DNA from 3 places in the Rhizobium sp. 0TCS1.26 genome. Region 3 is predicted to be linked to each of the others. Evidence: predicted binding sites of a transcription regulator. Region 3 holds the regulator's gene; each other region holds the start of a gene.
The links. Region 3 encodes LexA, which represses DNA repair genes until DNA is damaged. Its sites were predicted from a motif close to TGTTCNNNNTGTGTTCNG; they were not measured.

Region 1 (9,967 bases), on a different contig from region 3:
TTCCGATCCTGACGGCGCCTCGATGTCGGCGCGGGCTAGCCGGTGACCGTCGGTTGCCACGGCGCGCAGCTTCAGCTTTCCGTCGGCTTCGATCGTGTGGAAGAAGATGCCGTTCAGGTAGTAGCGTGTCTCCTCGGTGGAGATGGCGAACTGGGTGCGGTCGATCAGCATCTTCAGATCGGTCGCCTTCATCTTGAAGGTATGCGTGAAGCTGCCGGCGGTCAGATCGGGGAAGTCGGTTTCCGGCAGGCACTGCAGCGAAAACTTGGAGCGCCCGGACTGCACCGTCATGCTGCCGCCGTCGGGATTGGTGGCGAGCCGCACTTCGGCGCCATCCGGCAGCTTGCGGACGATTTCGTAGAGGAGGTGCGCCGGGACGGTCGTCGCCCCGGCCTGCTCGACCATCGCCGGCAGTTCCTCGGTGATTTCGAGATCGAGGTCGGTCGCCTTCAAGGCCAAGTCGTTGCCTGCGGCCTTCAGCAGGACGTTCGACAGGATTGGGATCGTGTTGCGGCGCTCCACCACGCGATGGACGTGGTTCAGCGACTTCAGGAGGTTGGACCGCTCAAGAGTAATACGCATGGACGCTACCGCTTTCGACCGTGCCGGTCCAAGGGACCGAAGATTATGCTTGTCCGTCAGTCTGGCCGGACGATGTGGACGGGCAAAATGGCAGAGTTTCCCGCCGGAACGCAAGAGGCGCCGGTCCGGTGTTCCCGAATTTCACGTTGCGGCGCGGCATAGCGCACAGCTTTCCACGTCCGACGCCCGTGCTTGCGGTCCGGAGCCGGCTCCCGCATAACAGCGTCGAGGCCGCCAACGCCGGCCAGGTGATCGAGGACAGACGTGACGCAAGACGAGGACAAGACGGCGAGCCGCACCTATCGGGTTGCAAACGTGGCGGTACCCGCCCGTCCGATCGAGCCCGCGCTCTACCTGGTCGCAACGCCGATCGGCAATCTCGGCGACATAACGCTGCGCGCTTTGGAAACGCTTGCCGGTTCCGACGTGCTGGCCTGCGAGGATACCCGCGTCACCCGCGTCCTGCTCGACCGCTTTGGCATCACCGGTCGGCCCTATGCCTATCATGAGCATAACGCCAACGAAGTCGGGCCGCGGCTGATCAAGGCGCTCGACGAGGGGAAGTCGGTGGCGCTGGTGTCGGATGCCGGCACGCCGCTGGTCTCCGATCCGGGTTATCGGCTGGGGCAGCTGGCACTTGAGGCCGGCCATCGCGTCGTGCCCATTCCCGGTCCCTCGGCGCCGCTTGCTGCCCTGGTCGGCTCCGGCCTGCCTTCGGACGCCTTCCTGTTTGCCGGCTTCCTGCCGGTCAAGGAAAAGGGCAGGCGGGATAGGCTAGCCGAGCTGTCGAAGATCCCCTCGACGCTGATCTTCTTTGAATCGCCGCACCGCATCTCCGACACGCTGAGGATCGCCGCCGACGTGCTGGGGCCAGACCGCGCCGCCTGCGTCTGCCGCGAGCTGACCAAGACCTTCGAAGAGTTCCGTCGTGGCTCTCTCGGCGAACTCGCCGCCGAGTATGCCGATGCGACCGTGAAGGGCGAGATCGTCCTCGTCGTCGGCCCGCCGGCCTATGACGACATTCCGGCGGCCATCGACGTCGACATCATGCTGCGTGAGCTGGCGCAGTCGATGCCGGCCACCAAGGCGGCGGCCGAGGCAGCGCGGCTGACCGGCCTGTCGCGCAAGGACCTCTACCAGCGGCTGATCGAGCTGAAAGGTGCCGATGGCGGCTGACGATCCGATCGGCCGGCGTCGCAAGGCGGAGCGCCACGGGCGGTTCTCCGAATATGTCGCCGCGCTGTACCTGATCGCCAGAGGCTACCGCATCCTTGCCATGCGCTATCGGACGCCGGTGGGCGAGATCGACATCATCGCCCGCAAACGGGATCTGGTCGCCTTCGTCGAGGTCAAGGCACGCCGCCAGGAGATGCAGGCGATCGCTGCCGTGAGCGCTATGTCGCAGCGGCGGATCCGCGCGGCGAGCGATCTCTGGCTCGGCCGGCGGCGTGACGGACACCGTCTGTCGCAGCGTTACGACATCCTCGTGATCCGCCCCTGGCGTCTTCCACGGCACTTCCCGGACGCGTTCTGACGCGGCAACCTTGAATACTGCAAGCCCTGGAACGCCTTTTGGAGCCGATCCGGGACTGTAACAATGCCGTCATGGAACTGTTAAGGACCTGTCACGCAAGGAGGCTAAGCCACCCTCACCCAACCAGTGGAGAAGAGGGATAATCCATGTTCAAGAAGCTAGGCCTTGCCGTAGCCGCGCTCGCACTTTCCGCATCGACGTCGCTTGCCGCGACAGAAGTCACCTGGTGGCATGCCATGGGTGGCGAACTGGGAAAGAAGCTTGAGGAAATCGCCCAGAAGTTCAACGACAGCCAGGCCGACTACAAGGTCGTGCCGATCTACAAGGGTTCCTACCCGGAAACTCTGACCGCTGCGATCGCCGCCTTCCGCGCCAAGCAGCAGCCGGCAATCGTCCAGGTATTCGAAGTCGGCACCGGCACGATGATGGCCGCCAAGGGCGCTGTATACCCGGTCTACAAGCTGATGAAGGACGCAGGCGAGCCGTTCGACACGAAGTCGTTCCTGGCGCCGGTCGTCGGCTACTACTCCGATACCAGCGGCAACATCCTGTCCCTGCCGTTCAATTCGTCGACGCCGATCATGTATTACAACAAGGACGTCTTCAAGAAGGCCGGCCTGGATCCTGAGGTTGCTCCGAAGACCTGGAAGGAAGTCGAGGATTTCTCCAAGAAGATCGTCTCTTCGGGTGCCGCAAAGTGCGGCTTTACCTCGGCCTGGATCACCTGGGTTCAGACTGAAAATCTTTCGGCCCTGCACGACAAGCCCTTCGGCACGATGCAGAACGGCTTCGGCGGTCTCGGCACTGAGTTCACCTTCAATGGCGACGTCCAGATCAAGCACTGGGCGAACCTGAAGAAGTGGCAGGACGAGGGCCTCTTCAAGTATGGCGGCCCGGTGGGCGGCGACCAGGCGGCGACCATGTTCTATGCCCAGGAATGCGCCATGACGATGAACTCGTCGGCCGGCCGCGCGGGCGTCATCAACAACGCCAAGACCTTCACGCCGGGCTTCGCGCCGCTTCCCTACTATGACGATGTCACCAAGGAGCCGAAGAACTCGATCATCGGCGGTGCCACGCTCTGGGTGCTGAACGGCAAGGACGAGGCCACCTACAAGGGCGTCGCCAAGTTCTTCACCTACCTGTCGAAGCCGGAAGTTCAGGCCGATTGGCACCAGTACACGGGCTATCTGCCGATCACCAATGCCGCCTACGAGCTGGGCGAGAGCCAGGGCTACTATGCCAAGAACCCGGGCTCCGACATTGCGATCAAGCAGATCACCCGCGGCACGCCGTCTGAAAACTCCAAGGGTGTCCGCTTCGGCAACTTCACCCAGGTTCGCTCGGTCGTCGACGAAGAATTCCAGGCTCTCCTCGCCGGCAAGAAGGACGCCAAGCAGGCGCTCGACAGCGCCGTGACGCGCGGCAACCAGCTGCTGCGCGAATTCGAAGCCGCGAACTGACAGCCTCTGATCCGCGGGAGAGGGCCGGTCACCATGCCGGCCCTCTCTCCTTTAGGCTCGCTTGCGCAGGGCACCATGGAAACCAAACGCACCACCTTCGACGCACGACTGCTGCCCTATCTCCTGCTGGCGCCGCAGCTGCTGATCACCATTGTCTTCTTCATCTGGCCGGCGGCGCAGGCCGTCAAATCGTCGTTCGAGCGGGAAGATCCATTCGGCTTCTCGACCGTCTTCGTCGGTCTGACGCATTATCGCAACCTGCTGGCCGATCCGAACTACCTCGATGCGCTTGGGCGCACGGCGGTGTTTGCGATCTCGGTGACGGTGCTGTCGATGGTGCTGGGGCTTGCCTTTGCCGCAGCCGTCGACCGGCTGGTGCGCACGGGCCGTGTGTATACGACGCTGCTGGTCTGGCCGTATGCGGTGGCACCCGTCATCGCCGGGGTGCTCTGGTGGTTCATGTTCAACACGTCCACGGGCATTCTGCCCTACTATCTGCAGATCATCGGCATCCGCTGGGATCATGACCTGAACGGCACCCATGCGATGATCCTCATCATCATCGCCGCTGCCTGGAAGCAGATCTCCTACAATTTCCTGTTCTTCCTGGCGGGCCTGCAGTCGGTGCCGCAGTCGCTGATGGAGGCGGCCGCCATCGACGGGTCGGGTCCGGTCAAGCGGTTCTTCAACATCTCTCTGCCGCTGATCTCGCCGACCACCTTCTTCCTGTTCATCATCAACGTGAACTACACGATGTTCGATACCTTCCCCATCATCGACGCCACGACCGGCGGCGGCCCGGCGCAATCCACCACGACGCTCGTCTACAAGGTGTTCCAGGACGGCTATGTGGGGCTCAACATCGGCTCGTCCTCGGCGCAATCGGTGCTGCTGATGCTGATCGTGATGCTGCTGACATTCGTGCAGTTCCGCTATGTCGAACGCCGCGTGCAGTATTGAGGAACGACCATGGTTGAAAATCGCCCCTTCCTCACCTTTCTCACCCACGCCTTCCTGATCTGCGGCTTTCTGGTGGTGGCGTTTCCGGTCTATGTGGCGATCATTGCCTCGACGCATGACACCACGACGCTGGTCAGCACCTCGCTGCCGCTTCTGCCGGGATCGCATTTCATCGACAATTACCGGGAGATCCTGACCGGCGCCTCGGCGGCCAACGGGCTGCCGAACTATGCGCACATGGCGCTGAACTCGCTGATCATGGCGGTGGTCATTACGGTGGGCAAGATCGCTATCTCGATCCTGTCGGCTTTTGCCATCGTCTACTTCCGCTTTCCCTTCCGCCAGTTGGCCTTCTGGATCATCTTCGTGACGCTGATGCTGCCGGTCGAAGTGCGCATCATGCCGACCTACAAGATCGTCGCCGACCTCGGCATGCTGAACTCCTGGGCAGGGCTCACCATTCCGCTGATCGCCTCGGCCACGGCGACCTTCCTGTTCCGGCAGTTCTTCATGACCGTGCCGGACGAGATCATGGAGGCGGCGCGCGTCGATGGCGCCGGCCCGATGAAGTTCTTCCGCGATATCCTCTTGCCGCTGTCGCGCACCAATATCGGCGCGCTCTGCGTCATCCTCTTCATCTATGGCTGGGTGCAGTATCTCTGGCCCATGCTGGTGACGACCGATCCCGGCTATTACACGCTGATGATGGGCATGAAGCGCATGGTGACCGTTCAGGACGGCGTCATCGAGTGGAACCTGGTGATGGCCGGGGCCGTGCTGGCCATGCTGCCTCCCATCCTCATCGTCATCCTCATGCAGCGGCTGTTCATCCGCGGACTTACAGAAACGGAGAAGTGACATGGCGACCATCAACATAGCCGATGTCTCAAAGGTCTATACGGGCGGAGTGAAGGCCGTCGACGCGGTCTCGATCGATATCGCCGACGGCGAGTTCATCGTGCTGGTCGGCCCGTCAGGCTGCGGCAAGTCCACCCTGCTGCGCATGGTTGCCGGACTGGAGGCGATCAGTGGCGGAGAGGTGTCGATCGGCGGACGTGTCGTCAATCGCATGGAGCCCGCCGAACGCGACATCGCCATGGTGTTCCAGAACTACGCGCTCTATCCGCACATGACGGTTCGCCAGAACCTCGAATACGGGCTGAAGAACCGCGGTACGCCGAAGACGGAAATCGAAGCCCTGGTTGCAGAAGCCGCCCGCATGCTGGAGATCACGCCGTATCTGGAGCGCAAGCCCAGGGCGCTGTCCGGCGGTCAGCGGCAGCGTGTCGCCATGGGGCGCGCAATCGTCCGCAAGCCCGCCGCCTTCCTGTTCGACGAGCCGTTGTCGAACCTCGATGCCAAGTTGCGCGTGTCGATGCGCGGCGAGATCAAGCGCCTGCAGCGTCGGCTCGGCACCACCTCCATCTATGTCACCCATGATCAGCTGGAAGCCATGACGCTGGCCGACCGGCTGGTGGTGCTGAACGGTGGCCGCATCGAGCAGATCGGTTCGCCGCTCGAGGTCTATCACGCTCCGGCATCGACCTTCGTTGCAAGCTTCATCGGCGCCCCGGCCATGAACCTGATCTCCGGCGAGCTTCACGGCAACCGGCTGGCGATCGGCCCGGCAGCGATCGAGCTCGACCAAGCGCCGACCTCCGGCGCGGTGATGGTGGGCGTCAGGGCGGAGGATCTGCGGGTCGCCAGAGACGGCGAGGATTTCCTGCCGTTCCGTCTCGATTATGTCGAAGAGCTCGGCTCGCAGCGTCTCGTGCACGGACAGGTGGGCGACCAGAAATTGACGGCGGCGCTGTCGCCGGAAACTCCGGTGGCGGAGGACATGCGGCTCGCCTACGATACGCAGCGCCTGCATTTCTTCGGTGCGGCCGATGGCCGACGCATCGGCCCGGCCGTCATCCGTGCAACGCCGGTTCCGGAAATGGTGCCTTCGCCGTTGCTGTCATCAGAGTTAGATCCGGTGACCTGAAGGCGAAGCAGGGCTGCCGTCGTGATGCGCAGGATCGATAAAATGCAAGCGATCCTGACAACCTTGCGCTGAAACTCAGGTGTTACCCTCTGCCGGTCCGGGATAAGGGGGTCACATGGTTTTGAAACTGGCACTCGCGGGGGCGATCGCTCTTGCCTATCGCAGCCGCACCAGTGCGCCAGGCGGCGGCGTCCCGCCGTTCATCGGTGCCTCGGCGGAAGCCCTGGCGCGGGAGCTGCAGCCGGCGCCGATCGAACCCGCCTGGATCCTCGACGGCACCCCGCAGGCCCGTGTCGTCTCGCACTCGACGACCGCCGACAAATGTTCGGCTACGGCCATCTGGGACTGCACGGCGGGCACCTTCCGCTGGTTCTTCGGCGACGACGAGACGGTGGTCATCCTCGACGGCGAGGTGTCGATCACCGCCGAGGACGGCACCCAGCGACTGCTGCGCGCGGGAGACATCGGCTACTTCAAGGCCGGCACCTGGGCGACCTGGCGCATCGACCGCTACGTTCGCAAGATCGCCTTCATGCGCCAGCCTATCTGGATGCCGCTCGCTCTTGTCTACCGGGTCCGCAACCGTGTTCGCCGTGCCCTGAAGGGTGGCGGGCTCGGCCTCTAGAAGCCTTCCGATCTCTACCGTTGCCTTCGCTTGCCCGTCGTCCTACATCTGGCGGGCAATCTGACAAGGGACAGGGTATGGCCAAGATCCGCACAATCGCATTCCAGATGGACCACGTGTCCAGCATCAACATTGCCGGCGATTCGACCTTCGCCATGGCGCTGGAAGCGCAGGCCCGCGGCTACGAGCTGTTCCACTACACGCCCGACCGGCTGACCATGCGCGACGGCAGGATCTTCGCCTCGATCGAACCGATGCAGCTGCGCGACGAGAAGGGCAGCCACTTCACCCTCGGCGAGCGACAGCGGGTCGATCTGTCGACCATCGACGTGATCATGCTGCGCCAGGATCCGCCCTTCGACATGGGCTACATCACCTCCACGCATCTTCTCGAACGGCTGCACCCGAAGACGCTGGTGGTCAACGACCCGGCCTGGGTGCGCAATTCGCCGGAAAAGATCTTCGTCACCGAGTTCGCCGACCTGATGCCCGCGACGCTGATCTCGCGCGACCCGGCCGAGATCGCCAGCTTCCGCGATGAGATCGGCGACATCATCCTGAAGCCGCTCTACGGCAATGGCGGCGCCGGCGTCTTCCATTCGGCCCGCGACGACCGCAATTTTACCTCGCTGCTCGAAATGTTCGGCCAGATGTATCGCGGCGAGCCCTACATCGCCCAGGCCTACCTGCCGGCGGTCCGCAAGGGCGATAAGCGCATTCTGCTGGTCGACGGCGAGCCGGTCGGTGCGATCAATCGCGTGCCGGCAGAGACTGACAGCCGCTCCAACATGCATGTTGGCGGCCGCGCCGAGCCGACCGAACTGACGGCGCGCGAGAAGGAGATCTGTGCCCGCATCGGCCCGGCGTTGCGTGAACGCGGCTTCCTGTTCGTCGGCATCGACGTGATCGGCGACGTGATGACCGAGATCAACGTCACCTCGCCGACCGGCATCCGCGAGGTCAAGAAGTTCGGCGGCGCCGACGTCGCGTCGCTGCTGTGGGATGCGATCGAAGCCAAGCGCGGCTGACCGCCAAACCCGCACCGGATCGTCGGCGTGCTGCGCGCCACGAATTGTTCCGCAAATGTTCTTGTACTCAACCATAAACTGTGGTTGGATTGTACTTGCGCGTCTTGGAGGCCAGTGCGGGTTCTGACCAAGCGCTGGAACGCGGGGCAGGTGGCACATGGTGGCGCGGGTCAGTACGGTGGCATTCCAAGGCATCGAAGGCGTGCCCGTCGATGTTCAGGTCATGATCGGGCCGGGCAAGCTTAACATGCACATCGTTGGTTTGCCGGATAAGGCGGTCGCCGAAAGCCGTGAACGGGTTCAGGCGGCGCTGCATGCTTCAGGTCTGGCACTGCCGCCGAAAAAGGTCACCGTGAACCTTGCGCCGGCGGATCTGCCGAAGGAAGGCTCCCATTACGACCTGCCGATTGCGCTGGGGCTGATGGCGGTGCTCGGCGCCATACCGGCCGATGCGCTGGCTGGCTATGTGGTGCTGGGCGAACTCAACCTCGATGGAACGCTGGCGCCGGTGGCCGGTGCCCTGCCGGCGGCGATCGGGGCCAACGGTCTCGGCAAGGGGCTGATCTGCCCAGCCGACAGCGGTGCGGAGGCCGCCTGGGCGGGTCCGGACATGGATATCCTTGCGCCGCGCAGCCTGATCGCGCTCGCCAATCATTTTCGCGGCACCCAGGTCCTGACGCGGCCGCAGCCGGCAATCCGCACGCCGGCGACGAACCTGCCGGATCTTGCCGACATCAAGGGCCAGGAGAGTGCCAAGCGGGCGCTGGAGGTGGCGGCGGCCGGCGGGCATAACCTGCTGATGATCGGGCCACCCGGTTCTGGCAAATCGATGCTTGCCGCCCGCCTGCCGTCCATCCTGCCGCCGCTGGAGGCCGCCGAACTGCTGGAGGTGTCGATGATCCACTCGATCGCCGGCCAGCTGTCGGGCGGCAAGCTGTCCGACCGTCGACCGTTCCGCACACCGCATCACTCGGCAACCATGGCGGCGCTGGTCGGCGGCGGGCTGCGCGCAAAACCCGGCGAGGCCTCGCTTGCCCATCACGGGGTGCTCTTCCTTGACGAGTTTCCGGAGTTCTCGCCGCAGGTGCTGGATGCGCTGCGCCAGCCGCTGGAGACGGCGCAGTGCGTGGTGGCAAGAGCCAATTACCGCGTCACCTACCCGGCCAGCATCCAGCTGGTGGCGGCGATGAACCCGTGCCGGTGCGGCATGGCCGGCCAGCCGGGGCATGTCTGCGCCCGGGGCGACCGCTGCCTCACCGAATATCAGGGGCGCATCTCCGGGCCGCTGATGGATCGCATCGACATCCGCATCGAGGTGCCGGCGGTCTCGGCGTCCGATCTCATCCGCCCGCGGCCGGCCGAAGCCAGTGCCGAGGTGGCAGCCCGTGTTGCGCGGGCCCGCGAACGGCAGCGCCAGCGTTTCATCGAGGCCGGACTGCCGGGCATCGGCACCAATGCCCGTTGCTCGACCTCGCTGATCGAGGGGTTCGCAGAACCCGATGCAGCAGGGCTGCAATTGCTGCGTGACGCGGCGGAAAAACTGAAGTTCACCGCCCGCGGCTATCACCGGGTGCTGAAGGTGGCGCGGACGCTTGCCGATCTCGACGACATGCACCGTGTCGGGCGCATTCACCTGGCCGAGGCGATTTCCTACCGGATGGCGGGCGAAAGGATGACGGCGGCGGCCTGAGCGAGTACGCCGGACACGCGCTGCTCAGCGGGCAGCGATATAGGCGGCCGTGCCGGCGAGAATGCTGGCTGCAGACCGATTGAGAAGTTTCAATGCGC
Region 2 (9,967 bases), on a different contig from region 3:
GGGCGGCATTCTGAGCGCCGCCTTCCTCAAGGCGATCTATGCGAGCGCCGACCGCCCGGCGCCGCCGAAGGGCCAGCTGATGGTACGCCGGGGGTTTGCGCCACTGATTTCTGAGCCGGTCGACATTGCCCGGCCGGAGATCGCGCTCGGCACGCATTTCTACAGCCTGACGGCCATCGACCGCGGCCGCGGCAAGGCCAGCTGGCAGGGGCTGACGCTTGCCAACGCTCTGCCGGCCGCGACCGCCAAGCGACTTGGCATCACATCCGGTGAGACTGCAGGCGAGAGTAGCCTCAAGGGCGTCCTGGACCGGATCTCGATCTCCGACGACCTGCGCCGGCGGATCTCGGCGATGATCTCCACAGGCAGCTCAATGACGATCACCGATGCCGGCACCGAGAGCGAGACCGGCAAGGGCACCGACTTCATCACCGTCACCCACGGCGGCGCCAAAGGCTGACATCCACCTTGCCGCTCATGCCCCTCAGGATTTGATTCCGATCGCTCCGCCAAGCCGCTGGTGGAGAAGGCAAATCCTTCGCCCCCGGGTTAGCTGCCGCGGCTTGATGTCCTTTGTCAGCGGTCTGGCATCTTGATTCCGGCGCCCGCCGCAAGTGATTGAGCGAACGCGGAATTTACGATCCGAAAACTTATCCCGCGTCTCGCCAGATCTGGCTAGACCAGTTCGACGTCCAGCACGCCGGGCGCCGCCCGTAGGGCTGCGGCGATTTCCGGCGAAATGCGGTACTTCTCCGTCAGCTCCACCTCGATCTCCCGCCGGCCGTCATCCTTGATGACGACGAACGAGACAAGCCCGTCACCGCGGGCGTTCAGATGCTTGGCGACCGTGCGCATGGGCCCGGAATCGCGGACGAAGACGCGTAGCGCCTTCTGCATCTGCACCGACTTCTCCTCCAGCGACTGGACGGTCTGGATCCGCAGGCCGATGCCTTCCGGTCGCTCGTCGGCCTGGACGGTGATGACTAGCGACTTGCCGGGTTCCAGCAGGTCGCGGTACTGGTTCAGCGCCTCGGAAAACAGCACCGCCTCGAACTGGCCGGTGGCATCGGAAAACATCACGATGCCCATCTTGTTGCCGGTGCGCGTCTTGCGCTCCTGCTTGCCGGTGACGGTGCCGGCAAGACGTCCGGCATTGGCGCCGGCCTTCACGGCTGCCGAGAACTCGGCAAAATTCTGCACCCGCATCTTGGCGAGCACGTCCTTGTAGGTATCGAGCGGATGGGCCGAGAGGTAGAAGCCGAGCACCTGGTATTCGCGCATCAGCATGTCGGAGGCCATCCACGGATCGAAGGCCGGCAGGATGAGCTTTTCGGGTCCTGCGGCCGACGAGGAGCCGAACATGTCGCTCTGGCCGCTGGTCTTGCCTTCGGCAGCGCGCTGCGCATAGCCGATGATGCGGTCCAGCCCGCCGATCAGTTCCGCACGGTTGCGACCGAAACCGTCGAAAGCGCCGGCATTGATCAGGCTTTCGAGCACCCGCCGGTTGACCTGCTTCGGATCGATGCGCAGGCAGAAATCCTCAAGGCTCGCGAAGGGCTGGTCGCCGCGCACCGCAACGATGTGCTCTACCGCCGATTCGCCGACCCCTTTCAGGGCTGCAAGCGAATAATAGATGCAGTTGTCGCCGGTCTCGAACATGCGGAACGAGGTCTGGATCGACGGCGGCATGACCTTGATGCCAAGCCGCCCGGCATCTTGTCGGAAATCGTTGAGCTTTTCGGTGTTGGCCATATCGTAGGTCATCGATGCGGCGAGGAATTCGACCGGGTAATGCGCCTTCATGTAGGCCGTCTGGTAGGAGACGATGGCGTAGGCGGCCGCGTGGGACTTGTTGAAGCCGTAATTGGCGAACTTGGCCAGCAGTTCGAAAATGTTCTTCGCCTGCGGCTTGGAGACGCCGTTCTTTACTGCGCCATCGATGAAGCGCTCGCTCTGCTGGTCCATCTCGGCCTTGATCTTCTTGCCCATAGCGCGGCGCAGAAGATCGGCTTCGCCAAGCGAATAGCCGGACAGGACCTGGGCGATCTGCATCACCTGCTCCTGGTAGACGATGACGCCCTGCGTCTCCTTCAACAGGTAGTCGATGGTCGGATGGACCGATTCGATCTCCTCCTCGCCGTGCTTGCGGGCGTTGTAGGTGGGGATGTTTTCCATAGGGCCCGGGCGATAGAGAGCGACCAGCGCGATGATGTCCTCGATGCAGTCCGGCCGCATGCCGATGAGGGCCTTGCGCATGCCCGCACTTTCCACCTGGAACACGCCGACCGTTTCACCGCGCGACAGCATCTCGTAGGTCTTCTGGTCGTCGAGCGGGATCTTGGCGAGATCCACATGGATGCCGCGCTTGGCGACGAAATCCACCGCCGTCTTCAACACCGTCAGCGTCTTCAGTCCGAGGAAGTCGAATTTGACCAGGCCGGCCTGCTCTACCCACTTCATGTTGAATTGGGTGACGGGCATGTCGGAGCGCGGATCGCGGTACATCGGCACCAGCTTTGACAGCGGCCGATCGCCGATCACGATGCCGGCCGCGTGCGTCGAGGCATGGCGGTAGAGGCCCTCGATCTTCTGGGCGATATCGAGAAGCCGGGCGACGACCGGTTCGCGATCGGCCTCCTCCTGAAGTTTCGGCTCCTCCTCGATCGCCTTCGACAGCGGCGTCGGATTGGCGGGATTGTTGGGCACCAGCTTGCAGATCTTGTCGACCTGGCCGTAGGGCATTTCCAGTACGCGGCCGACGTCGCGCAGCGCGGCGCGCGCCTGCAGCGAACCGAAGGTGATGATCTGCGCCACCTGTTCGCGACCGTATTTCTGCTGCACGTAACGGATCACCTCTTCGCGGCGATCCTGGCAGAAGTCGATGTCGAAGTCGGGCATCGAGACGCGTTCCGGGTTGAGGAAGCGCTCGAACAGAAGCGAGAAGCGCAGCGGATCGACGTCGGTGATGGTCAGCGCATAGGCGACCAGCGAACCGGCACCCGAACCGCGCCCGGGGCCGACCGGGATGTCGTGCTGCTTTGCCCATTTGATGAAGTCGGCAACGATGAGGAAGTAGCCCGGGAACTTCATCCGCTCGATGACCGACAGCTCGAAATCCAGCCGCTCGCGATAATCCTCCACCGTGTAGCCGCTGGCCATTCCGAGCGCTTCAAGCCGCGCCTCGAGCCCGTCGACCGACTGCCGCCGCAATTCGGCCGATTCTGCCCGTTCCGCCTCTTCCGCGTCGTCGGTTGCGCCGGTGAAGCGCGGCAGGATCGGCTTGCGGGTCTTCAGGACGAAGGAGCAGCGCCGGGCGATCTCGACCGTGTTTTCGAGCGCCTCCGGCAAGTCGGCAAACAGCCGTGCCATCTCCTCGCGGCTCTTCAGGTAGTGATCGGGCGTCAGACGGAAGCGGCTGTCATCGGAAACGATGGCGTTGTGAGCCACCGCCATCAGCGCATCATGGGCGTCGTAATCGGACTTCGACGGGAAGAAGGCTTCGTTGGTGGCGACGATCGGCAGATCATGTGCATAGGCAAGCTCGATCAGCTTGCGCTCGTGGCGGCGGTCATAGCCGTTCTGGCGCTGCAGCTCGACATAGAGGCGATCGCCGAAGACCCGCTTCAGCCTCACCAGCCGCTGTTCTGCCTGCGCCCGGTGACCTTCCTTCAACAGCGGATCGATCGGCCCGGAAGCAAAACCGGTGAGCGCGATGATGCCGTCGGCGCCCTCTTCCTCCAGCCACGACAAGGCAATGTGCACCGCCATGTGGCTGCCCTCGCCGCCGAGATAGGCCCGGCTGACGAGATCCACGAGCCGCTCATAGCCCACCGGGTTTGCGGCCAGCAGCACCAGAGAGGGAAGCTTGGCTAGACCGCCATTGCCGCCGCGCTTCTCATCGCCCTGGTCCTGCATATCGATTGCCATCTGGCAGCCGATGATCGGTTGTATTCCCTCGCCGACCGCCTTTTCGGAAAACTCCAGCGCGACGAAGAGGTTGTTGGTGTCGGTAATGGCGATCGCCGGCTGTGCGTCGGCGGTGGCCTTGGCGAGAATCTTCTTCAGCGGCAGAGCGCCCTCAAGCAGCGAAAAGGCCGAGTGCACCCGCAGATGGACGAACTGCGGCGTCGTTTGCGCCTGCGTGTCCACCCGCTTCATATCGATCGTATCTGCCATGTCGCCGCCGTGCCCTGCTGAATCGACGCATTGTCCGGCGGCAGCGCCTTTAAGTCCAGCCGAAGCTTCGACGATCAACCGAAAACCGCGCAACGTCGATGCGAATTCCGCCCCCCCGGGTCGGCTGATCAGGAGGAGCGGTTGCGGCTTCAGAAGGCGAGGACGAGAATGCCGATGCTGGCGACGAATGTCATGATCGAGGCGAAGGCTGCAACATCGCGGATGAGGTCAGTCATGATCAATCTCCTGTTCCGTAATGTTTGCATTTTGTTCTCTTTCTGTACCGGCGTCAAGAGCAAGAACGAAGGCGGAACAAATTTACTCAACGGGCGGTAATAGACCGGGCACTTGGCCGTCATCTTCAAATCTGTCCCGAGGATCTACTGCCGGTTCGCCCTGTCTGCGACGCCGCCGATCTTTGCCATGCCGACGTTGGACTGCCCGGGAACTGCGGCTGCGGATCCTCGGGACGAGCCCGAGGATGACGGAGTGTGAGTTGGCGGCCGGTGGCAGACGACAGGTTGTGGCCAGGTGCCGTAGTATCCTTGTCCCCGCCGCCGGACTCGACGGGCGACCCAGGCCAGCCTTGGCGTTTACATCGCCGGCCGCCTCGCCTACTGAAAGCCGAAAACCACCAGCAGCGCAGGCGAACACCAATGTTGATCAAGCAGAGCGACTATCACCGGATCTACAAGGTCATCAACAGCCTGCTCGTGGCGCAGAATGCCGATCCGGCCACCGCGTCGATGTATTTTGCCAGCTTCGGTGCGTTCATCCTCAAGCATCACTTCAAGCTGCAGGCCGTGCCCAAGGGCGGGCTTGCCGCCTATAATCTCGATGGCGCCGTGGTGCTGTTTGTCGACCACCGCGAGGACGGTTACGTGACCGGAGCCGGAGATAACTTTCACTGCTGGGTGGAGGCCGACGGCTTTGCGATCGATTTCATGGCGCCGGCTTTCCCGCAAAGTGTGAAGACGGTGACGGTCGCGGCGCGGATGTTCCAGCGGCCGCTCTCGGCGATGGCGCCGTCGATCAACGCGCTCGGCCAGTCGGGCGACTTCTTCTACCAATCGGAACCGGAGGCCATGGCACGGCGGTTCGCCGACTGGCAGAGGCACGGCCTCACCGGCGACCTCGCCTCGATCGCCAGTCAGTGGTTTCGCAAGTCGCCGAAGCAGATGCAGACATCGCTGTCGGTTAGCGACGATGCCGGCGCCAAGCGCAGCGTGCCGCTGATCGGCAACGCCCTTTCCGGCAGCTGGTAAGCTCCGGTTTGAAAAGATGAAGAACGGGGCCGGCTGAAACGCCCCTCACCTGCTCCGCAGTGCCGGCAACCGGAAAAACCGTCAGAAATCGACGATGCGGCCGCCTTCGATGGTGACGCGGCGGTCCATGCGCGCAGCCAAATCATGGTTGTGGGTGGCGATCAGCGCTGCGAGACCCGACTGGCGCACCAGTGCCTCCAGCGCCTCGAAGACATAAGAGGCGGTTTCCGGATCGAGATTGCCGGTCGGCTCGTCGGCGAGCAGCACAAGCGGCGCATTGGCCACCGCACGGGCGATCGCGACGCGCTGCTGCTCGCCGCCCGACAATTCGGCAGGGCGGTGTTCGGCGCGGTGGCCGATGCGCATGTAGTCCAGGAGCTGGGCAGCACGCTCAGCCGCTTCCTTCTTCGGCAGTCCGCCGATCAGCTGCGGCATCATGATGTTTTCGAGCGCCGTGAACTCCGGCAGCAGGTGGTGGAACTGGTAGACGAAGCCGATATCGCCGCGGCGGATGGCGGTGCGCCGGTCATCCGGCAGGTTGCCGCAGCTTTCGCCGTTGATGAAGATCTCGCCGGCATCCGGGTGTTCGAGCAGGCCCGCCAGATGCAGGAGCGTCGACTTGCCGGTGCCCGACGGCGCCACCAGTGCGACGATCTCGCCGGCATGCAGCTCGAAATCGGCACCCTTCAGGATGGCGAGCGTCGTATCGCCCTGGCCGTAGATGCGATCGACGCCGGCGAGCTTCAGAACGGTTTTGCGGGGCATTGGCGACAAGGGATCCTATTCGTAACGCAGCGCCTGCACCGGATCGAGCCGGGAGGCCCGCCAGGCGGGGAAAATGGTCGCAATGAATGAGAGGGTCAGCGCCATCAGCACCACCGATACCGTTTCGCCGACGCTCATCTCGGCCGGCAGCTGGCTGAGGAAGTAAAGTTCCGGATCGAACAGGATGGTGCCCGAAACCCAGGAGAAGAACTGCCGGATGGATTCGATGTTGAGGCAGACGACGACGCCGAGCAGAACGCCGGCGACGGTGCCAACGATGCCGATCGCCGCCCCGGTCATGAAGAAGATCCGCATGATGGCGCGCGACGAGGCGCCCATGGTGCGCAGGATGGCGATGTCGCTGCCCTTGTCCTTTACCAGCATGATGAGGCCGGAGATGATGTTGAGTGCTGCGACGAGCACGATCAGCGTCAGGATCATGAACATCACGTTGCGCTCCACCTGCAAGGCGGAGAAGAAGGTCTGGTTGCGCTGGCGCCAGTCGCTGATGAAGATCTGCCGGCCGGCGGCTTCCTCGATCTTCGGCCGCATCTCGTCGATCGCATCCGGATCGGAGAGGAACAGTTCGATCGACTGCACGAGGCCATCGGCGTTGAAGTAGATCTGCGATTCGGCGAGCGGCATGTAGATGATCGATGCGTCGTATTCCGACATGCCGATCTCGAAGACGCCCGACACGCGGTAGGATTTCACCCGCGGTGTGACGCCCATCGGAGTGACGTCGCCTTCCGGCGAGACGAGCGTGATCTGATCGCCGGCGCCGATGCCGAGGGAGGCTGCAAGCCTCGACCCGACCAGCACGCCGTCGCCGGTTGCAAAGCCGGTCAGATCGCCGGAGCGGATGTTGCCGGAGACTTCCTTCAGCTTCTCGATGTCCTCGGTGCGGATGCCGCGCACCAGGGCGCCGGATCCGGCACCCTGCTTGCCCGAAGCGAGCGTCTGGCCCTCGACCAGCGGCAGCGCCATGGTGACGCCGGGCACGGCCGAGAACTTCTGGGCAAGCTGTGCGTAATCGGTCAGCGGTTGGTCGACCGGCTGGACGATCATGTGGCCGTTGATGCCGAGGATGCGCGAGATCAGCTCGGTGCGGAAACCATTCATCACCGCCATGACGATGATGAGTGTGGCGACGCCGAGCATGATGCCGACAAACGAGAAGCCGGCGATGACGGAGATGAAGGTCTCCTTGCGGCGCGAGCGCAGGTAGCGCCAGGCGACCATGCGTTCGAACGCCGAGAAGGCACCGGCGGCTGGAACCGTGCCGGGTGTCTGGTCTGCCGTTTCCGTCACGCTCTTGGCCATCTCGTCTCCTGTGCTTACGCCTCGCCCAACCGTCTTCGCGGGTCAGGCGGTCAGACGGTTCAATGCCGCTTCGACGGTCATCGTCTCGCGGGCGCCGGTCTTGCGATCCTTGACCTCGACCTCGCCCGTCGCTGCCGAGCGCGGACCGACGATCAGCTGCACCGGCACGCCAATCAGGTCGGCGGTGGCGAACTTGGTGCCGGCACGATCGTCAGTGTCGTCGTAGAGGACGTCCATGCCTGCCTTGACGAGACCGGCATAGAGGCTGTCGCAGACCCGGTCGCAGGCTTCGTCGCCGGCCTTCATGGTGATGACCATCGCATCGAAGGGAGCAACCGAGGCCGGCCAGATGATTCCGTTCTCGTCATGCGAGGCTTCGATGATGGCGGGAACAAGGCGCGTCGGGCCGATGCCGTAGGATCCCATGTGGACAAGGTGCTCCTTGCCGTCAGGTCCCTGTACCTTGGCGCCCATCGGCTCGGAATATTTGGTGCCGAAGTAGAAGATGTGGCCAACCTCGATGCCGCGCGCCGAGAGGCGATCGGCCGACGGAATGGCGTCGAACGCGGCTTCGTCGTGCATCTCGGAGGTGGCGGCGTAGACCGACGTCCACTTGTCGAAGACCGCCTGCAGGCCGGCAACGTCATCGAAATCCGTGTCTTCGCCGGGGATGTCGAACTCGATGAAGCTCCTGTGCGAAAACACTTCCGATTCGCCCGTGTCAGCGAGGATGATGAATTCGTGGCTGTGATTGCCGCCGATCGGGCCCGTATCGGCGCGCATCGGGATCGCCCGCACGCCCAGCCGCGCGAAGGTGCGCAGGTAGGCGACGAACATCTTGTTGTAGGAATGGATGGCGCCTTCCTTCGTCAGGTCGAAGGAATAGGCATCCTTCATCAGGAATTCGCGCGAGCGCATGGTGCCGAAGCGCGGACGGATCTCGTCGCGGAACTTCAGCTGGATGTGGTAGAGATTGAGCGGCAGGTTCTTGTAGGACTTCACCGACGACCGGAAGATGTCGGTGATCATCTCCTCGTTGGTCGGACCATACAGCATCGGCCGCTCCTGGCGGTCCTTGATGCGCAGCATTTCCTTGCCGTAGGCCTCGTAGCGACCGCTTTCCTGCCATAGCTCGGCCGACTGCAGCGTCGGCATCAGAAGCTCGACGGCTCCGGCGCGGTTCTGCTCCTCACGGACGATGGCGTTCACCTTGTCGAGCACGCGCTTGCCGAGCGGCAGCCAGGAATAGATCCCCTGGCTCTGCTGCCGGATCATGCCGGCGCGCAGCATCAGACGGTGGGAGACGATTTCCGCTTCCTTGGGATTCTCCTTCAGGATCGGCATGAAATAGCGGGACAGACGCATCGCGTTTTCCGTGTTTGAGAGCCGTTTCACCCGGTCTGGGAATCGGCATCCGAATGGCTGATATGCGTGGGTACATAGCCGTTTCGGAAGCGCATGGGAACCCGCAGCGGCGAGCCGATGAACCTGTCGCTAAAGGGGCGACCGATCACTTCGGGCGAACCGGCAGGAGGACGGACACCACAAATGCGCCATCCATATGACAGATGACAGTTTCGAAGGCCGCTCAGGAAAATTTTTGCGCAGTGTAGCAAAACTGCCAAAATTTAAGGTGACAAAGCCCAAAGTCTGGGCTAGGTTTGGCCCACAAAAGAGGCAGGAAGAACAAATTTCTGCCATTCGCGTTCAAGTCTTGGGAGGATCAGATCTAAGGCGCGTTCACTCGCAGCCCCGGCAACGGTTAAGGATCACGCGACACTTGAAACAAGGCTTCAATGCCTTGTTTTTTTTTGGACTTCCCCACAAACCCGTCACTCAATCAGATTTTTCAGGCCTCCCAGGCGCGGAATGGCGCCGCGATGATGGTCCGTGCGCGCCGTCTTCGGCGTCACGTCGTGCCTCCCGGCTTCACAAGATCTTCCCGCCGCAGGTTGGATGTCCGCCTCCCCGTGCGTGCGGTCAGGTCCGGCCGAAATCAGGAACGATGCGTGGCAGGTTGCTAAGGCTGAAGCCGTACCAGCTCGACGCTGCGTGCCAGACGCCGAAGATCACTGCCGAGGCAAGCGTCGTCAACAGGACGACGCGCAGGCCGCGGAACCGTGCCGGAGCGCTCGCTACCGTTCCGAGCAGGACCTCGTCCTCGTCATCCTGCGTGCGCAGGCCGATCGGCAGGATGGCAAACAGCGTGATCCACCAGATGACGAAGTAGACGGCAAAGCCCGACAGAAACTGCAACGGAAGATCTCCCTGATGACCGCGCCACTCTAGCGCTGCTTCCGCGCCCGCGCCACCATATGCGACACTTGGACGCCGCCTATGCTGCCGTCAAGCCACAGCGCTGGCAGACACTCCCGCAACGTTGCCGACGTTTCGAGGCCACAGCATTTGGCGTCAAACCTGCTCAAGCTCGATCAGCG
Region 3 (9,967 bases):
GCAGGAAGTTCGACGCGTAGTCGAGATCATTCTGCGGATACACGAACGGCTGGCCGATATGGTACTTGTAGGCCATCGCCGCGATCGTCGGCATCTTGGCGATCATCCGCAGCGAGGCAACCATGCGCTGATGCGGATCGGTGATGTCGGTCGAGTCGTGGTAGAAGGCCGACAGAGCGCCGACCGTGCCGACCATGACGGCCATCGGGTGGGCGTCGCGGCGGAAGCCGGTGAAGAAACGGCTCATCTGCTCGTGCACCATCGTGTGATGGGTCACGCGGTGATCGAAATCCTTCTTCTGCGCAGCCGTCGGCAGTTCGCCGTACAGCAGCAGATAGCAGGTTTCCAGGAAGTCACCCTGCTCGGCCAACTGCTCGATCGGATATCCGCGATGCAGCAGGATACCTTCGTCGCCATCGATGAAGGTAATCTTGGATTCGCAGGAGGCCGTCGAGGTGAAACCGGGGTCGTAGGTGAAGGCGCCGGTCTGCTTGTAAAGCGACGCGATGTCGATCACGTCCGGGCCGATCGTCCCGCTTTTTACGGGAAGATCGACCTTCTTATCTCCCAATCCAAGATGTGCGCTTGTGTCCGTCATGCTGATCCTCCGATGGGCGGAATGGCGCAAAATGCGCCAGAAGAATGAAGCGTCTCAAAGTAGCTATATGATCTGATGCGCGCTGCCAAGCACTGGTGAAGGCTAATTGTGCGGCGCGAAAGAGGGGCGGGCAAGGGCACTTTCGGCGTCATCTGGAGCGTCTTGCGGGGGTTGCTGGACTTTAATCGATCCAAACGCCCGCCGTGGTCCGCGTGATGACAAAAGCGTCATTGACCACCCCTGATAATCGGGTGCAGGTTGTCGATCGGTTAAGAGGGCGGCGGTGAATTCAAGCAAATTCTCCGGGGGGCTCGATTGTCGCAGCATGACGCGCAGATCGCAGATGAGCGACACATGCCGGCGATGCCACGGGCGCCGCCGGACGCATCTCCTGTTCCGACGGTGCCTGAGAACCACTGGCCGGCCGCCAAGTTCCAGACCTCGGTGAATTCCCGGGCAAAGACCCACCTTCGGCTTGCCTCTGCGCGGCAGGCGGCGCTTCGCCTGGGAGCGCTCGGTGCCGAAGAAATCGCCCATGGGCGGCTGTTTCTCGCCGTTCCGCTGCTGCTGGGGCTCGGCATTCTCCTCTGGTTCGGACTGCCCCTGGAGCCGCCGGCATTTGTCGGCTGGCTCGCGGTCCCCTTGCTCCTCCTGGCGTCGGTCGCCGCTGCCCGCGGCCTGCAGGGGACGGCACTCGGTGTGGCGGCGCTCGCCTTCATCATCGCCGGAATGGGGCTTGCGGCGCTAGAGACGTGGCGGCAGACGACACAGGTACTCGACAGTGCGGTGACGACCAGGATCGAGGGCATCGTCGAGCGACGCGAGGCGGCCGGCGATGGAAGCTGGCGCTATGTGGTGCGGCTCACAGCCACCCGAGATCCGCAACTCGTTCGCCCGCCGGACCGGGTGGCGGTGCTCGCAAGGGGGCAGGAGGCGAGCATCGCGCCGGGGATGGTACTGACCGGTCGGGCACGGCTCTCGCCGCCGTCGGGTCCGGCACTGCCGGGGCTGACCGATTTCGGCTTTGCCGCTTTCTTCGACGGGATCGGCGCGGTTGGCTATTTTTACGGCAAGCCGCAGGCCGGCGGGCCGGCGGTGGACCTGAGTTTCCCCGAGCGGGCGCAGATGTCTCTCTACTCGCTGCGCGGCACGGTCGGCGACCGGATCCGCAGCTTCGTTCCCGGCGATGCCGGCGCCTTCGCCGCAGCGATCGTGACAGATGAACGCCGGGCGATCTCCAGCGAGGCGGTGACCGCGCTCAGGATGGCCGGCCTTGCCCATATCGTTGCCATCTCCGGCCTCAACATGGCGCTTGCCGCCGGCATCTGCTTCGTCGGCCTGCGTATCCTCCTCAGCCTCTCGCCGCCGCTGGCGCAGGCTCTGCCGACGAAGAAGATTGCCGCCGGTGGCGCGCTGCTGCTGGTCACGCTCTACTACGTCATCTCCGGCTTCGGCGTTTCCGCCGAGCGCGCCTATCTGATGATGGCGATCATGCTGACTGCCGTGTTCTTCGACCGCCCGTCGATCAGCCTCCACAACATCGCCCTGGCGGCTCTGGTGATCATGATCCTGTCGCCTTCGGCCGTCCTCGGCCCGAGCTTCCAGATGTCGTTTGCCGCAACCGCGGCGCTCGTCGCCGGCTATGCCGGCTGGACGGCGCGGCGGGCACGGCACGACCATGACACGCGGCCGCCGGCCGCCGGGGCTGCCGCCCGCAGTCTGTCGAGCCTCTGGACGATGGTCAGCGGAACCTTCATCACCTCATTGATCGGCGGCCTGTCGACGGCGATCTTTTCAGTCAGCCACTTTCACCAGCTGACCGGATACGGCCTCGTCGCCAACCTGGCGGCCATGCCGGTCGTCTCGCTGGTCGTCATGCCGGCCGGCCTGCTTGGCATGCTGGCGATGCCGCTCGGTCTCGACAAACCGTTCTTCGCCGTCATGGGCCTGGGCTCGGGCATGGTCATCGCCATTGCCACCGAAGTCGCCTCCTGGGGCGGAAACACGGTGGTTGGCCGCACGCAGCCGTGGTTCCTGCCGCTGACGACTGTCGGCCTGCTGCTGCTGGTGCTCCTGCGGACGCGCCTGGCGCTGTTCGGCCTCGTTCCGCTCGGCGCAGGTCTGCTGCTGGCCGGTATGGTCGAGCCATCGAAGAAGAACCCCGACCTGCTGATTTCAGAGGATGGTGCACTGGTAGCGGCGCTCGACGGAACTGGCGCCAGCCTCAACCGGCCGCGCCCGCCGGCCTTCCTCTACCGGCAGTGGGAAAGCGCCCTTCAGCTGGGCGAGATCAACAGCCCCGAGCGCAGAGACGCACCACCCGAGCCGCCGGCAAACCCCGTGCCTGCAGCGAACCAGCAGCCAGCGGGGCACCCTGTGCCCGCGGCAAACCCCGAGCCGACGCCTGAGACGACGAAGAGCAACCCAACAGCCAGCCCGGACGCAACTGCGACGACCGGCCAGACGTCCAAACCTGTCGCTCCCGCGAGGCCGCAACCGCTGACCCGCGAAGGACTGGCGTCCGCCCGGGCACTGATGCAGGACACATTCGCCGGCGCGCCTCCCGACCGGTTCGTCTGCCTCGGCCAGAAAATCTGTCTGCTGCGAAGCGCAACAGGCAATCGCATCGCCTGGATCGACGACGCGCGCTATGCCGGGCCTGCCTGCGATACGGCCGACCTCATCATCGCACCGCGCGCCCGTTTCGACACGTGCCGCTCGAACGCGCTGATGCTGAACGGCGCGAGCCTCAGACGAATAGGCGCCGTCGAGATCGATTTCGCCGCCAGCCGCGATCCCGGAAGCTGGCACCTGCGTGCGGCGATGACCGGCATCCGGCGCCCGTGGACGCAGCATCGCGCCTACGACTGGCGTACGCGCAGCATGGACGAGCAGCTACCCGAGCGGTTGGCGCGGATGATCAGTGATAGCGGCGGATGAGGCCGACGAGCTTGCCCTGAACCTTGACGCGGTCTGCGGAAAAGATACGCGTCTCGTAAGCCGGGTTTGCGGCCTCCAGCGCGATGGAGGCACCCTTGCGGCGAAAACGCTTCAGCGTCGCTTCCTCGTCGTCGACCAGCGCCACGACGATATCGCCCGGGCTTGCTGTGCTGCCATTGCGGATGACGACGGTATCGCCGTCCAGAATGCCGGCCTCGATCATCGAATCGCCCTTGACCTCGAGCGCGTAATGCTCGCCCGGCCCAAGCATCTCCATCGGCACGCTGATTTCGTGCGTGTTGTTCTGGATCGCCGAAATCGGCACGCCGGCAGCGATACGTCCCATCACAGGGACGGAGGCGGAGGTCGCATCATTGGCGGGGATGGCGACGGGGCGGGCGGCCGAGGGTGCTTGCGTCTTGCCGAGACTTCCCTCGATGACGCTCGGCGAAAACCCGCGGCGCGGCTGCGGTGCTGCGGAATAGGCTTCCGGCAGCTTGATCACTTCCAGCGCGCGCGCCCGGTTCGGCAGCCGGCGGATGAAACCGCGCTCTTCCAGCGCCGTGATCAGCCGGTGGATGCCCGACTTGGATGCCAGTTGCAGAGCGTCCTTCATCTCGTCGAAAGACGGCGGAACACCTGATTCTTTCATCCGTTCGTGAATGAACAGAAGCAGTTCCTGCTGTTTGCGCGTGAGCATGGCGGCGACCCCCTGAAGGAAACAAATCCAGAACGAACACTATCTGTTCCACATGTGTTCCGCAAGTGCCTAAGATCCGGTGAACGCAGGCTCATCACGGATTTTCTGCTTCGACTTCGCCCTGATGCGCGGTAAAACGGACGGCAATCGAGGCTGGAGGCATGCAAGATGGACAGTGACAGGCCACGCGCGATCGACCATCTGGTCTTGCCCGTCGAATCGCTGCAGACCTCGCGGGAGCGGCTCGAGGCGCTCGGCTTCACCGTCGCCCGGCAGGCGGATCATCCCTTCGGCACATCGAATGCCTGCGTCTTCCTGGCGGACGGCACCTATCTCGAGCCGCTCGCCATTCGCGACGCTTCTCTGGTCGGCGAGAGCGTGCGAGGCGGCAATGTCTTCACCGGACGCGACGCACGGTTTCGCAGCGGCCGGCTGGAGGGCCTTTCGGCGATCGTCGTGTCGAGCAGTGATGCCGCCGCCGATCACCAGCGCTTCCTGCGGGCGGGCATTTCAGCCGGCGACATGCTCGGTTTCTCGCGGCAGGCGTTGACCGCGGATGGGACCCCCGTCACGGCAAGCTTCCAACTGGCCTTTGCCGATCTGGAAAGCGACCTGTTCTTCTTGTTCAGCTGCCAAAGGATCAACCCGTTGCCGGCCGATCGCTCGGTGCTGGAGCGGCACGAGAACGGCGTGGTGGCGTTGCGCGAGGTGTTGCTGCACGGTGCCGCACCCGACGATCTGGTCAAGCGCATCGAGACGGTGACGCACGCGGCTGGCTTCAGCGAAGCGGAGGAGACGGCCTTCACGCTTGCCAATGCGCGCATCCGCCTTGTCGCCGGATCGGAAACCGCGAGTGGAACGGATAGGGCGGTGAAGGCGGCGGCGGTCGTCTTCCATGTCGCCGATCTGACGGTGACAGAGCTGTTGCTGGCTGATAATCACCTCCCATATGTGAGGACGCCGCACCGTATCACCGTGGCGCCGGCGCCCGGTCAGGGCGTTTCGTTCGTTTTCGAGGAGTAGATCATGGGCGTGAGCGCCAATGCAGAGGTTGCTGTCGGCGAGGGCTCGTCCCGCGTCATGTTTTCCAACAGTGGCCGGCTGTCGCTGATCTGCGGACCGTGCCAGATGGAAAGCCGCGACCATGCCTTCATGATGGCTGGCCGGATCAAGGAAATCTGCGATCGGCTCGATATCGGCCTTGTCTACAAGTCGTCCTTCGACAAGGCGAACCGCACGTCGCTGAACGGTCCGCGTGGCATCGGCATCGATGCGGCGATGGAGATCTTTGCCGACCTGAAGGCCGAATTCGGCTTTCCGGTGCTCACTGATATCCACACGGAAGAGCAGTGCGCCATCGTCTCGCAGACGGTCGATATCCTACAGATCCCGGCGTTCCTCTGCCGCCAGACGGACCTTTTGGTGGCGGCGGCAAAGACGGGTAGGGTCATCAACGTCAAGAAGGGCCAGTTCCTGGCTCCCTGGGACATGAAGAACGTGCTCGCCAAGTTCACCGAAAGCGGCAATCCGAACGTGCTGCTCTGCGAACGCGGCGCGTCCTTCGGCTACAATACGCTCGTCTCCGATATGCGTTCGCTGCCGATCATGGCGTCGCTTGGCGCCCCGGTGATTTTCGATGCCACCCATTCGGTGCAGCAGCCGGGCGGGCAGGGCGGCTCCAGTGGCGGCCAGCGCGAGTTCGTCGAGACGCTCGCCCGTGCGGCGGTGGCCGTTGGCGTCGCCGGCGTCTTCATCGAAACCCATGAGGATCCGGACAATGCGCCGTCCGACGGCCCCAACATGGTGCGCATCGAGAACCTCGAGCGTCTCCTGGAAACCCTGCTCGCCTTCGACGCCGTCGCCAAGCGCTGAGCCGGAGCTGTACCGACTTCGCCTGTCTCACATCGGGTGAGATGGGCGGTCTCGGCAAGGCGGACGACGTCTTCTGTCGAACGGACTTGCCCGCTGCCCTTCCGCTTCTCCCAGTGGGCAAGCGATTGATTATGGGTGACGATAGAGATGTCTCTCAGGATCGATTTCCGGATTCGGCGGAGATTGCCAGACGGGCGCGACACGGGCCGTCGGCCCGGCATCGATGGCCGCAACTGCCGCCGCGACTGCCATTGTAATTTTAGAATCATCCAGTAAGACAGGCCATCTCCAATACCCACCTTGAAGCATGGAGGCTTTCATGACTGCCATCACCGACATCATCGCGCGCGAGATCCTGGACAGCCGCGGTAACCCGACCGTCGAGGTCGACGTCCATCTCGAAGACGGCAGCATGGGTCGGGCAGCGGTACCTTCCGGGGCATCCACCGGCGCCCACGAGGCGGTCGAACTGCGCGACGGCGGCCCGCGCTATCACGGAAAGGGTGTCGAGAAGGCAGTCGAGGCGGTCAACGGCGAGATCTTCGACGCGCTCGGCGGCCATGATGCCGAAAACCAGATCCTCATCGATAACCTGATGTGCGATCTCGACGGCACGCCGAATAAGTCGCGGCTTGGCGCCAATGCAATTCTCGGCGTCTCGCTCGCCGTTGCCAAGGCCGCCGCCGAAGCCACCGGCCTGCCGCTCTTCCGCTATGTCGGCGGCCCGAACGCCCGCCTCCTGCCGGTGCCGATGATGAACATCATCAATGGCGGCGCGCATGCCGACAACCCGATCGACTTCCAGGAATTCATGATCATGCCGGTCGGCGCCGAAGACCTTCGCGACGCCGTGCGCATGGGTTCGGAAGTCTTCCATGTGCTGAAGAAGGAACTGGCAGCCGGTGGCCACAACACCAATGTCGGCGACGAAGGCGGCTTCGCACCGGGCCTGAAGAGCGCACCGGAAGCCCTCGATTTCATCATGAAGTCGATCGAGAAGGCCGGCTACCGCCCGGGCGACGACATCCACCTGGCGCTCGATTGCGCCTCGACGGAATTCTTCAAGGACGGCAAATACGCCATGGAAGGCGAAGGCCGCACGCTGGAACCGGAAGCCATGGCCGACTACCTCGCCGAACTGGCTGCCAGGTACCCGATCATCTCGATCGAGGACGGCATGGCCGAGGACGACTGGGACGGCTGGAAATACCTCACCGACAAGATCGGCAAGAAGGTGCAGCTGGTCGGCGACGATCTCTTCGTCACCAACTCCGCGCGCCTGCGCGATGGCATCAAGATGGGCGTCGCCAACTCCATCCTCGTCAAGGTCAACCAGATCGGTTCGCTGACGGAAACCCTTGATGCGGTCGAGACGGCGCACAAGGCCGCCTACACCGCCGTCATGTCGCACCGTTCGGGCGAGACCGAGGATTCGATCATCGCCGATCTCGCCGTCGCCACCAATTGCGGGCAGATCAAGACCGGCTCGCTGTCGCGCTCCGACCGCATGGCCAAGTACAACCAGCTGATCCGCATCGAAGAAATGCTCGGCCCGCAGGCAGCCTTTGCCGGCCGCTCCATCCTGCGCGCCTGAGTCGTCCTCTGCCGCATTGATGATACCGCGAGGCGGGACCCTGTCGGGTTCCGCCTTTCGTCGTTGAAGGGCCCGGCGCGTTCGTCGACCGGGGCAACGATTGATTAAGCAAGTTCTGCGAGTTTGACGTTACGTAATGCGTTGCAGGACTGCCATCGAATGTGGACCAAACACCATAAACAGAGAAAGCTCGGCCGCCTGGTCCTGCCGGCGATCACCATCGCCTTCCTCGGCTACTTCGGCTACCACTCGGTGCATGGCGAACTCGGGCTCATCGCCACCGAAAAATTTGAACGTGTGCGTCTTGAACGCGCCGCCGATCTTGCCAAATTGGTCGAAAGGCGCGAAGCGCTGGAGCGACAGGTTCAGTTGCTGAGTGACGGTTCGCTGGAGAAGGACATGCTGGACGAAACGGCGCGCTACCAGTTGAACGTGTCACGGGCCGACGAGATCGTCATCTTCAACAGCTACTTCTGAATTAACCGGAAGTCAGTTAAACGGCCATTTTCCCAGCTATTTCATAGCCTTGTATATCATGTGAGCCATGCATTTATGGCATTGCTGGGGCGCGCTTTCTTGCTTATTGTGCGCGCAACCAATCAAACAAGTACGCAGGGAGGTTATGAATGGCGCCGAAACTGTTCGCGTCCGCAGTCGGTCGCAAGGCCGCAGCGAAGCCTGCAAAGTCTTCCAACGGTGGTCCCATCGCCGAATTCGAAAAGGCCGACGAGCTCAAGGCCTACCGCGAAATGCTGCTCATCCGCCGCTTCGAGGAAAAGGCCGGCCAGCTTTACGGCATGGGCTTCATCGGCGGCTTCTGTCACCTCTACATCGGTCAGGAAGCTGTCGTCGTCGGCATGCAGATGGCCCAGAAGGAAGGCGATCAGGTCATCACGGCCTATCGTGACCACGGCCACATGCTCGCTTGCGGCATGACGGCGCGTGGCGTCATGGCCGAGCTTACCGGACGTCGCGGCGGCTATTCGCGCGGCAAGGGCGGCTCGATGCACATGTTCTCCAAGGAAAAGAACTTCTACGGCGGCCACGGCATCGTTGGCGCCCAGGTGTCGCTCGGCACCGGTCTGGCATTCGCCAACAAGTATCGCGGCAACGACAGCGTCTCGGTCGCCTATTTCGGTGACGGCGCGGCCAACCAGGGCCAGGTCTACGAGAGCTTCAACATGGCGGCGCTGTGGAAGCTGCCGATCATCTATATCGTCGAGAACAACCGCTATGCGATGGGCACCTCGACCGCCCGCGCCACGGCGCAGTCGAACTACTCGCTGCGCGGCTCCGGCTTCGGCATTCCCGGCATCCAGGTCGACGGCATGGACGTGCGCGCCGTCAAGGCGGCCGGTGACGAGGCGCTCGAGCATTGCCGTTCCGGCAAGGGCCCGATCATCCTCGAAATGCTGACCTACCGGTATCGCGGCCACTCGATGTCGGACCCGGCCAAGTACCGGACGAAGGAAGAAGTGCAGAAGATGCGCTCCGAGCAGGATCCGATCGAACAGGTCCGCCTGCGTCTTCTCGAACGCGACTGGGCCAGCGAAGACGAGCTGAAGGCAATCGACAAGGAAATTCGCGACATCGTGTCCGACAGCGCCGATTTCGCCCAGGCCGATCCGGAGCCGGATGTATCCGAGCTCTACACCGACATTCTGCTGTGATCGCGGGGAGGGAACTATAATGCCAATCGATATCCTGATGCCCGCGCTTTCTCCGACGATGGAGGAAGGTACGCTTTCCAAGTGGCTGAAGAACGAGGGTGACAAGGTCACCTCCGGCGACGTCATCGCCGAGATCGAGACCGACAAGGCGACCATGGAAGTGGAAGCCGTCGATGAAGGCGTGATCGGCAAGCTGCTGGTCGCCGCCGGCACCGAGAACGTCAAGGTCAACACCAAGATCGCCGTGCTGCTCGCCGAAGGCGAAACCGTCGACGACATCGGCAGCGAGAAGCCGGCGGCAACGCCGAAGGCGGATGCCGATACCCCTGCCGCGACGGAAGATGCCGCTGGCGGCAAGGCCCGCGAAGCCGCCGAAGAGCCGTCGGCGACGAAGGATGCTGCCAAGGTTCCGGCGCAGCCGAAGATCGATGTCGCTGCCGATCCGGATATCCCGGCTGGCACCGAGATGGTCTCGACCACCGTGCGCGAAGCATTGCGCGATGCGATGGCCGAAGAGATGCGCCGCGACGAGAACGTCTTCGTCATGGGCGAGGAAGTGGCCGAGTACCAGGGCGCCTACAAGATCACGCAAG

Region 1: AAIH46_RS12450 (YifB family Mg chelatase-like AAA ATPase) is a predicted target of LexA. The motif match lies at 8,225-8,242, and genes of this name have one in related genera.
Region 2: dnaE (DNA polymerase III subunit alpha) is a predicted target of LexA. The motif match lies at 4,434-4,451, and genes of this name have one in related genera.

Annotation. Positions count from the first base shown of each region.
Region 1 covers NZ_JBCIYV010000002.1:1,078,421-1,088,387, reverse strand. The annotation lists gene dnaN (DNA polymerase III subunit beta) at 1-582, opposite strand, end outside; gene rsmI (16S rRNA (cytidine(1402)-2'-O)-methyltransferase) at 847-1,758, shown strand; gene AAIH46_RS12485 (YraN family protein) at 1,748-2,116, shown strand; gene ugpB (sn-glycerol-3-phosphate ABC transporter substrate-binding protein UgpB) at 2,263-3,579, shown strand; gene ugpA (sn-glycerol-3-phosphate ABC transporter permease UgpA) at 3,655-4,539, shown strand; gene ugpE (sn-glycerol-3-phosphate ABC transporter permease UgpE) at 4,549-5,397, shown strand; gene ugpC (sn-glycerol-3-phosphate ABC transporter ATP-binding protein UgpC) at 5,399-6,526, shown strand; gene AAIH46_RS12460 (cupin domain-containing protein) at 6,642-7,151, shown strand; gene gshB (glutathione synthase) at 7,229-8,179, shown strand; gene AAIH46_RS12450 (YifB family Mg chelatase-like AAA ATPase) at 8,337-9,869, shown strand; gene AAIH46_RS12445 (LysE family translocator) at 9,894-9,967, opposite strand, start outside.
Region 2 covers NZ_JBCIYV010000002.1:46,324-56,290, forward strand. The annotation lists gene AAIH46_RS07280 (L,D-transpeptidase family protein) at 1-460, shown strand, start outside; gene dnaE (DNA polymerase III subunit alpha) at 676-4,158, opposite strand; gene AAIH46_RS07290 (DUF2026 family protein) at 4,833-5,441, shown strand; gene AAIH46_RS07295 (ABC transporter ATP-binding protein) at 5,523-6,206, opposite strand; gene AAIH46_RS07300 (lipoprotein-releasing ABC transporter permease subunit) at 6,222-7,529, opposite strand; gene proS (proline--tRNA ligase) at 7,572-8,894, opposite strand; gene AAIH46_RS07310 (DUF1467 family protein) at 9,510-9,785, opposite strand; gene mce (methylmalonyl-CoA epimerase) at 9,942-9,967, opposite strand, start outside.
Region 3 covers NZ_JBCIYV010000001.1:42,848-52,814, forward strand. The annotation lists gene gltA (citrate synthase) at 1-598, opposite strand, end outside; gene AAIH46_RS00250 (ComEC/Rec2 family competence protein) at 953-3,538, shown strand; gene lexA (transcriptional repressor LexA) at 3,519-4,238, opposite strand; gene AAIH46_RS00260 (VOC family protein) at 4,407-5,261, shown strand; gene kdsA (3-deoxy-8-phosphooctulonate synthase) at 5,265-6,110, shown strand; gene eno (phosphopyruvate hydratase) at 6,430-7,704, shown strand; gene AAIH46_RS00275 (FtsB family cell division protein) at 7,864-8,181, shown strand; gene pdhA (pyruvate dehydrogenase (acetyl-transferring) E1 component subunit alpha) at 8,331-9,374, shown strand; gene AAIH46_RS00285 (pyruvate dehydrogenase complex E1 component subunit beta) at 9,394-9,967, shown strand, end outside.